DNA from 2 places in the Bacillus sp. GW823-FHT06A10 genome. Region 2 is predicted to be linked to the other one. Evidence: riboswitches for the same ligand, from Rfam matches in the RefSeq annotation. Region 2 holds a riboswitch; the other holds the start of a gene.
The links. A riboswitch is a leader RNA that binds a small molecule or an ion and turns the genes downstream of it on or off. The one in region 2 is predicted to bind S-adenosylmethionine.
Positions count from the first base shown of each region.

Region 1: linked by a shared signal. The riboswitch ahead of metK (methionine adenosyltransferase) and the one ahead of AC1Q8M_RS17795 (bifunctional homocysteine S-methyltransferase/methylenetetrahydrofolate reductase) in region 2 are both predicted to bind S-adenosylmethionine.

Region 1 is NZ_JBXAHT010000002.1:108,396-113,288, forward strand. It holds gene pckA (phosphoenolpyruvate carboxykinase (ATP)) at 1-1,292, opposite strand, end outside; SAM riboswitch class I at 1,521-1,642, shown strand; gene metK (methionine adenosyltransferase) at 1,812-3,011, shown strand; gene AC1Q8M_RS15325 (hypothetical protein) at 3,238-3,417, opposite strand; gene AC1Q8M_RS15330 (MogA/MoaB family molybdenum cofactor biosynthesis protein) at 3,654-4,163, shown strand; gene AC1Q8M_RS15335 (molybdenum cofactor guanylyltransferase) at 4,160-4,762, shown strand.
Region 2 is NZ_JBXAHT010000002.1:579,638-584,530, forward strand. It holds gene metC (cystathionine beta-lyase) at 1-1,003, opposite strand, end outside; gene metI (cystathionine gamma-synthase/O-acetylhomoserine thiolyase) at 1,000-2,112, opposite strand; SAM riboswitch class I at 2,207-2,317, opposite strand; SAM riboswitch class I at 2,521-2,630, shown strand; gene AC1Q8M_RS17795 (bifunctional homocysteine S-methyltransferase/methylenetetrahydrofolate reductase) at 2,701-4,533, shown strand; gene metH (methionine synthase) at 4,533-4,893, shown strand, end outside.

The DNA of each region.
Region 1 (4,893 bases), 470 kb from region 2:
CCGCCAGTCCAGCCAGTGTTTACTAGGAATACTTTCGCATCGTGTTTCTCGATTTTTTCACCAAGCATTTCAGCGTAGCGAGATGCATCAAGTGGTAAGAATGGTGAACCGAAGCAAGTTGAGAATGTAGCTTGCGGAGATGTAACGCCGCGCTCTGTTCCTGCTAGTTTACTAGTGTAACCACTTAAGAAATGATACATAGCTTGCTCTTTTGATAACTTACTGATTGGAGGCAATACGCCAGATGCATCAGCAGTTAAGAAAATAATTGTATTTGGGTGTCCAGCAACACTTGGCAGTACGATATTGTCGATCGCATGCATAGGGTATGCAGCACGAGTATTTTCTGTTAAAGTAGTATCGTTGTAGTCGGCGATACGCGTTTGGTCATTAATGATAACGTTTTCTAAAACAGATCCAAATTTGATTGCATCGAAAATTTGTGGTTCTTTCTCGTGAGAAAGGTTTACACATTTTGCATAGCAACCGCCTTCAATATTGAATACACCGTTATCAGACCAACCGTGCTCATCATCACCGATTAATTTACGGTTTGGATCAGCAGATAATGTTGTTTTACCTGTTCCAGATAAACCGAAGAATAGTGCTACGTCGCCTTCTTCACCTACGTTTGCAGAGCAATGCATAGAAAGGATATCTTGTTCAGGTAATAAGAAGTTCATAATAGAGAAGATTGATTTTTTCATTTCTCCAGCGTATTCTGTACCACCAATTAGTACGATACGTTTTTCGAATGAAACCATAATGAATGCTTCAGAGTTTGTACCGTCAACAGCTGGATCAGCTTTGAAATTCGGTGCAGAAACAATTGTGAACTCTGATTCATGAGTTGTTAATTCTTCTTCAGTTGGACGAATGAATAATTGATGTACAAATAAATTGTGCCATGCATATTCGTTAATAACTTGAATTGGTAGGCGGTAATTGCGGTCAGCGCCTGCAAATCCTTTGAAGACGAATAACTCTTCTTTTTCTTTTAAGTATTCTAAAACTTTAGTATATAATTTATTAAAATGTTCTTCAGAAATCGGTTGGTTCACAGCTCCCCAAGCAATTTTGTCAGCAACCGATGCTTCTTTCACAATAAATTTATCTTTAGGAGAACGTCCTGTATATTTTCCAGTTGAAGCAGAAACGGCACCAGTCGAAGTTAATTTCCCTTCATTTCGCATTAATACTTTTTCCACTAATTGCGGAACACTTAGTTGAATCTGTGCATTGCTTCCGTTCAATAATTCGTGTAAACCAATTTGGACATTCACAGTACTCATATTTATATACCATCCTTTTCATTTAATGAAATATTTCTCGTAATCCCCAACAAGAGTATAACACAATTATATAAATAATGTATACTATTTATTTCTTTTTGTTTGTGTGAATGTATTATTTCCCTATTAATATTTCATTTCAGGCGTATTGAGAAAAACTTTCAGGAAAATGTGAATATTAATTGACAAATGAATATCATTTCTTTAGTATAGGTTGGGACGGATACTCTCTTATCCCGAGCTGGCGGAGGGACAGGCCCGATGAAGCCCAGCAACCTCACTTGTATTGATAAATGCAGGTGAATAGGTGCTAAAACCTGTGCGAGGCTACAGGTCTCGAACGATAAGAGCGAAGGGCAAAAAGCAGTATGCAAGTAGCAAATTAAACCTTTCCTCTATGTAAAGTAGGAAAGGTTTTTCTGTATGCTTGTGTGGGAGAATAAATGTATGTCGCAGTTTGTGGCAAATTAAGGATGAGTTCCGTACAATATATACAATTACTGTAGGGAGGTTTACCACATGACAAAAAAACGTCATCTGTTCACATCTGAGTCTGTAACTGAAGGACATCCAGATAAAATTTGTGACCAAATTTCTGATTCAATTTTAGATGCGATCTTATCAAAAGACGCAAATGCACGTGTAGCTTGTGAAACAACTGTAACAACTGGTTTAGTATTGGTAGCGGGGGAAATTACGACTTCTACTTACGTAGATATTCCAAAAATCGTTCGTGAAACAATTCAAGGCATTGGTTACACACGCGCAAAATACGGATTCGATGCAGAAACTTGTGCTGTTTTAACATCTATCGATGAGCAGTCTGCTGACATCGCTATGGGTGTTGACCAAGCGCTAGAAGCACGCGAAGGTCAAATGACTGACGCTGAGATTGAGGCAATTGGTGCAGGAGACCAAGGTTTAATGTTTGGTTTCGCATGTAATGAAACACAAGAGTTAATGCCACTTCCAATCTCGCTTGCTCACAAATTAGCTCGCCGTTTAACTGAAGTACGTAAAGATGATACATTATCATACTTACGTCCAGATGGAAAAACGCAAGTTACAGTTGAGTATGATGAAAATGGTAAACCAGTACGTGTTGATACTATCGTAATTTCTACACAACATCACCCAGATGTTACATGGGAAGAAATCGATCGCGACTTAAAAGAGCACGTAATTAAAGCTGTAGTACCAGCAGAATTAATGGATGGAGAAACGAAATTCTTCATTAATCCAACTGGCCGCTTCGTAATTGGTGGACCACAAGGTGATGCTGGTTTAACAGGACGTAAAATCATCGTTGATACTTACGGTGGATACGCTCGCCATGGCGGCGGTGCATTCTCTGGTAAAGATGCAACAAAAGTTGACCGTTCTGCAGCATATGCAGCTCGTTATGTTGCGAAAAACATCGTAGCAGCTGGTCTTGCTGACAAAGCAGAAGTACAACTTGCATACGCAATCGGTGTAGCACAACCAGTATCAATTTCAGTTGATACATTCGGCACAGGTAAAGTATCTGAAGACGTACTAGTAGAACTAGTTCGTAACAACTTCGATCTTCGCCCAGCTGGTATTATTAAAATGCTAGACTTACGTCGCCCAATTTACAAACAAACAGCAGCTTACGGCCACTTCGGACGTACTGATGTAGATCTTTCATGGGAACGTACAGACAAAGCTGCAGCTTTAAAAGAGCAAGCTGGTCTATAATATATGAAAAAAAGCTTTGCGCGGTGAGCGCAAAGCTTTTTTTATTTCGTTTTACTTACAATTTGAATGCATGATTTGCAATATACTTCGCCTTCTAGCTCAATATACTTTTTCGTATTAGTCATGCCACTTGCTGGAAAAGGCATATGAATCCATGCCTTTTCATACGTTTGTATTTCCTTTTACATGATTTACAAAGGGTGGATTTCTTCTGGAAGATATGCAATCAACCTTTCATTTGACGTGCTTTACCTGCGCAAAAGGCACTGTTTAGTAAAAATAGTGTCGCGAATATAATGCTTACTAATGTAGCGTATGGAATTGCACCTTTTAAGGAAAAGCCGACAGTGATTGAAGCGATGAATAAGAGGATGAATGTTGTTGTTAATTTTTTATAAAGTTCCATACTATGTAGACCTCCAATTTATTTTTTAGTACAAGTTTTAAAATTGAATTCTATTATGTAGAAAATATAAAGAGTAACTAAAGATATGTAGTCTAGGAGTATAAGAAAGTGCAGTTTCCTTTTTGTGGGTTAGTATACTTATATTGTATCATGGCGCATGATTGGCTTCATACATAATTGTGTAAAGATATGTATGATAAAATGAAGAAAAGTCTTTAAGAAAGGAAAGATAAAAAATGAGTGTAACTGAACATAAAAAACAAGCTCCAAAAGAAGTGCGTTGCAAGATTGTTACGATTTCCGATACACGTACGGAAGAAACGGATAAGAGCGGACAACTATTACATGAATTGTTAAAAGAAGCGGGCCATACAGTAACCTCTTATGAAATTGTAAAAGATGATAAAGAAAGTATTCAGCAAGCAGTGTTAGCTGGTTATCATAAGGAAGATGTAGATGTTGTATTAACAAATGGCGGTACTGGTATTACGAAGCGTGATGTAACAATTGAAGCAGTGTCAGCTCTATTAGATAAAGAGATTGTCGGGTTTGGTGAGTTGTTCCGCATGATTAGTTATTTAGAAGATATCGGGAGCAGCGCAATGTTAAGTAGAGCGATTGGGGGTACAATTGGGCGCAAAGTAGTTTTCTCGATGCCAGGATCGAGCGGGGCGGTTCGCCTTGCGATGAATAAATTAATTTTACCGGAATTAGGCCATATTACATTTGAGCTACATCGCCAATGAGTAGGTGGGCTGGAATTGTATTAGCGGGCGGTATGTCGAGTAGATTTGGTGAGCCGAAAGCGTTAGCGAGCTGGCAAGGTAGTACTTTTATTGAGCATATTTTGAAAGAGATGACAAGTGCGCTCCAAGAAGTTGTAGTCATTAGTCATTCTGATATAAAAGAGCGAGTAGAGCAATTCGTACAAGTTCCTGTTATAGAAGATATCCCGCACTATAAAGGGAATGGACCGCTGGCCGGTATTGTATCCGGAATGGAATACATAGAAGCAGATTGGTATGCTATTATGCCTTGCGATGCGCCAAATGTTTCGCATGAATGGTTTACCATTTTACTGGAGCAAACGAGCAATGAATATGATGCAGTTGTACCTATTATTAATGGAAGAAAACAGCCGCTACTTGCAGCGTATCATAACCGTGTGAAAGAAAAGATTTATGCTTTACTTCAGGAAGAGAAAAGAAGTATGGGGCAGCTTTTATCACAATGTAATGTGAAGTATGTTGCTGGAGAAGATGTACAAGCGAATACAGATTGGTTTATAAATGTAAATACAAAAGAAGAATATGTGCAGGCTCAAAAAAACCTTTCAAATGAATGAAAGGTTTTTTGATATACAGAATTGGGGAACAATTGCTGTATAAAGGTATGTGAGTAAGTTGATTTTAAGGGGAATTCTTAAAATCATTATACAGCAAAAACACTGTATAACCATATATTAATTTTTATGGG
Region 2 (4,893 bases):
GATAAGAAAGAATTGACTCTACAGCTCCTAAACTAACTGCAAAAACAGGTAATTTTACTTTTGATAAAAATTGGCGGAGTGCATCTTCTGACTGCAAAGTAAACGATAAGACCGCTCCAGCTGATGTTGCTTGAGATTGTTGAATATCAAATCCGAGATGTGTTTGTAATCCCGGATAATAGACATTTTGTACTTTAGCGTGCTCTTGTAAATAATGTGCGATTTTATTGGCATTTTTAGCTGAATGCTCGAGGCGTACGTGCAATGTTTTTAGACCGCGAAGTACGAGAGAACAATCTTGAGGTCCTAAAATAGCACCGAATGCATTTTGTAAAAATCCAAGCTTTTGAGCGAGTTCGGCATCTTTTACTACTGCTAATCCGGCAGTAACATCACTATGACCAGCAATAAATTTTGTAGCACTATGAAGAACGACATCAGCTCCAAGTTCAAGTGGTTTTTGGAATAGTGGTGTCAAAAATGTATTATCAACAAAAGTAAGAGCGCCAATAGATTTTGCGAGTTTAGAAACCTCGCGAATATCTGTCACTTTTAAAAGTGGGTTAGAAGGTGTTTCTACATAAAAGAGCTTTGTATTTGGTTTCATGTTTTGTTTTATTTCTTCTAAATTGGTCATATCAACAAATGTATGTGAAACACCGTAACGGGAGAGTACCTCAGTTATCACTCGGTAAGTGCCTCCGTATACATCTTCTGAAATGAGTACGTGATCACCTTGTGAAAGAAGGAGGAATGCAGTGGAAATCGCTGCAATGCCTGATGCAAAGGCGAATCCCTTTGTTCCACCTTCTAATAAAGCAATGATATCTTCAAGAGCTTCACGAGTTGGATTTCCTGACCTGCTATAGTCATATTTTCCGAACGTATCTACATCAAACTGGTGAAAAGTTGATGTGTTATAGATAGGAACGTTCACAGCTCCTGTTTGCGAGTCATGTTTATATTGGTTGTGTAGTAAGAGTGTATCTATAGAATAACTCATATTCTTACACCTTCTTTTACAAGTTTAATGGCTTGCTTTAAGTCTTGAATTAAATCGTTACTATTTTCAATGCCAACGGAGAATCGAAGAAGACGATTACATACACCGTTTGCTGTTCTAATTTCTTCAGGAATATCAGCATGTGTTTGCGTTGCTGGATAAGTCATTAAACTTTCTACACCACCAAGACTTTCGGCAAATGTAATTAAGGATAAAGATTGTAAGAATGGATTAATCCAAGCTTCATCTTTAAGGCGAAATGAAATCATGCCGCCTCTTCCAGGATAAAATACATCTGTCACCCCGTCTTCATCATTTAAATATGCAACAACTGCTTTCGCATTTTCTTCATGCTGTCTCATGCGAAGCGCTAACGTTTTCATACCGCGAATTAATAACCATGAGTCAAATGGGCTTAAAACTGCACCTGATGCATTATGATAATGAGCGATGTCTTCACAAAGTTCCTTTCCTTTTGCAATGACAAGTCCGCTTAGTACATCGTTATGTCCCCCTAAATATTTCGTTGCGCTGTGAAGTACAATGTCAGCACCTTCTGTTAATGGTTGCTGTATATAAGGTGTGTAGAATGTGTTGTCTACAATAAGAAGTAGTCCGTGCCTTTTCGCTACAGTTGCGACAGCAGCAATATCAGTAACTTGCATTAATGGATTAGTTGGAGTTTCTATGAAAATAGCCTTCGTTTCAGTTGTGATAGCTTGCTCAATTTGTTTAATAGACTGTGTATTTACGTATCTACATCGAACATTCCACTTTTTTTCATGTTCAGAAAATAATCGATACGTTCCACCGTATAAATCTTCAGATACAATAAGTTCGTCTCCAGAGCGGAATAGAGAAAGGACGAGGAGAACAGCCGCCATCCCTGAACTACAGGCATAACCTTGTTCGCCATATTCTAAGTCTGCGATTGCCTGTTCTAAAAGACCTCGAGTTGGATTGCCAGTTCGTGAATAGTCAAAGCCAGTAGATTTACCAATTCCTTCATGACGATAAGCGGTTGAGAAATAAACTGGTGGATTAACCGTTCCAGTTGTAGTTTCACTGCGATTGCCGATTTGTGCTAGTTTTGTTTCGATTGTTGACATGTGAAAATTCCTCCTTTTTAAATTGAAACATTAAGTGAATATAAAATAAAAAAAGCCTTCTAAGAAGAAGGCTTTCGGTTTGAATAGAGTCTTCTTCTCATCTGTCAAATCTTTCACAATTTGCTGGAATTAGCACCTTATTAACAAAATGTTAATGGTTGCTGAGGCGTCACAGGGCCAGTCCCTCTACCTCTCTAGATAAGAATGTTCGTATGAAATTTTTATTATGTTTTTAACTTTACAACAAAAGATAATTGAATTGCAACTTTATTTTGAAAAATTTTTATTTTTCCGCAAGTGTCATTGACTTTTACTTTTGTGCATGCTAAATTTATTAAAAAATTAACAAACATTGTTAAAAGGGGAACGCATTTCCTTTTAGCTACATAAATAAAATAATAAAGACAACTCTTATTGAGAGCGGTGGAGGGAAAGGCCCTGTGAAACCCGGCAACCTTCAAACGAAATGTTTGAAACGGTGCTAATACCTGCAAAACGAATGTTTTGCATAATAAGAGGAGGAACGATTATGTCCCCCTCTTCAAAGTGAAGAGGGGGTTTTTATATTGATAGAAATGAGGGAGATTCGTGAAATTACTAGATTTATTATCAAAAGGAATTGTAATAGGTGATGGTGCGGTTGGGACGTTATTGCATTCACATGGCTTGCAAAGTAGCTTTGAAGAATTGAATGTATCGGATCCAGACTTAATTATATCGATTCATAAACAATATGTAGCTGCTGGAGCAGATGTAATTCAAACGAATACGTATGGAGCAAATGAGGCGAAATTACGTATGTACGGCTTAGAAAATCAAGTTACAGAAATTAATAGAGCGGCAGTAAAACTGGCGAAAGCATCTGTTACAGATAAAAATGCAATTTTAGGAACAATTGGTGGTATGAAACATATCGGAGCCGTTACAACGACTGATATGGAAAGGGAGTTTATGCTACTTGAACAGGCAGGGGCTTTACTAGAAGAACAGGTTGATGGATTACTATTAGAAACTTTTTACGATGAATTTGAATTACTTCATGCTGTTAAAGTATTGCGTAAGCAAACGAACATTCCAATTGTTGCTCAATTAGCGTTACATGAAGCAGGTACGACTCAAAATGGAAATGATGTTAATGAAATATTAAAGCAAATTATAGATTACGGTGCAAATGTTGTTGGATTAAATTGTCAACTAGGGCCGCTTCATATGACGGAGGCTTTCAAAATGATATCGATTCCGCAAAATGGCTATTTATCAGCATACCCAAATGCAGGTCTCCCGAATTATGTGGAGGGACGTTACGTATATGAGGGAAGCCCAGCTTATTTTGAGGCGATGACGCCGAGATTTATTGAGCAAGGTATTCGGTTATTAGGTGGTTGTTGTGGTACGACTCCAGAACATATTCAAAGTATGAAGCACGCTGTTGCGAATGTTACACCTGTAATAGAAAAAGACACCATTCAAAGGCCGAAAGTTGTTCATACGCATGAGAAACGTTCGAAGGCTCACGTCACTCTAGCAGAGAAAGCGAAAAAACAAACGACAGTTGTAGTGGAATTAGATCCACCGAAAACGTTAGATACACAGCGGTTTTTTGAAGGAGCAAGAGCTTTAAAAAGAGCGGGAGCAGATGCTATTACTCTAGCAGATAATTCATTAGCATCGCCTCGTATTTCTAATATGGCAATGGGTGCGTTATTAACGAAGCATGATATCCCGGTATTGACACATTTAACGTGTAGGGATCATAACGTCATTGGACTACAATCTCATTTGTTAGGTTTATCGGCGTTAGGGATGGAAGAAGTGTTAGCTTTAACTGGTGATCCAGCGCGCGTTGGTGATTTTCCTGGTGCAACTTCTGTATACGATTTGTCCTCTATTGAGCTCATTAAAATGATTAAAGAAATGAACGATGGACGTTCAATTTTAGGGAAATCAATTGGACCGGCGACAAGGTTTTCTGTAGGCGGCGCATTTAATCCTCACGTGAGGCACTTAAAAGCAGCGGTTAAGCGAATGGAACGAAAAATAGATGCTGGAGCGGAATATTTTTTAACTCAGCCAATTTACGATATCGCGTTAATTGAAGAAGTGTATGAAGCGACAAAGCATTTGGAACAATCTATTTTTATTGGAATTATGCCGTTAGTAAGTAAGCGGAATGCAGATTTTCTTCATTTTGAGGTACCGGGTATTACTCTTCCAGAAGAAATAAGAGAGAGAATGGATGGACACGAAACGAAAGAGGCGGCAATTGAGGAAGGGATTCGCATTTCGCAAGAATTGATCGACGCAGCGATGAAATATTTTAATGGTATTTATCTTATTACACCATTTTTAAAATATGAAATTACAGAACATCTTGTTAAATATGTAAGAGAAAAGCAAGAAGTGAAAGAAGGTATTAATTGATGAAGTGTATAGAAGAAAAATTACAAAATAGCATTTTAATATTAGATGGTGCAATGGGAACAATGATTCAGCAAGAGGATTTAACTGCTGAAGATTTCGGAGGAGAAGAGTACGAGGGCTGTAATGAATATTTAGTAGAAACAAGACCAGACGTTATTTTAAAGATTCATAAAGCTTATATTGAAGCTGGAGCGGATATTATTGAAACAAATACATTTGGGGCAACGAATATTGTACTAAGTGATTATGAGCTGTCTCATTTAGATGAAGAACTAAATGAAAAGGCAGCACTTTTGGCGAAGCAAGCTGTTAAAGAAAGCGGTAAGGAAGTATATGTTGCGGGAGCGATGGGACCAACAA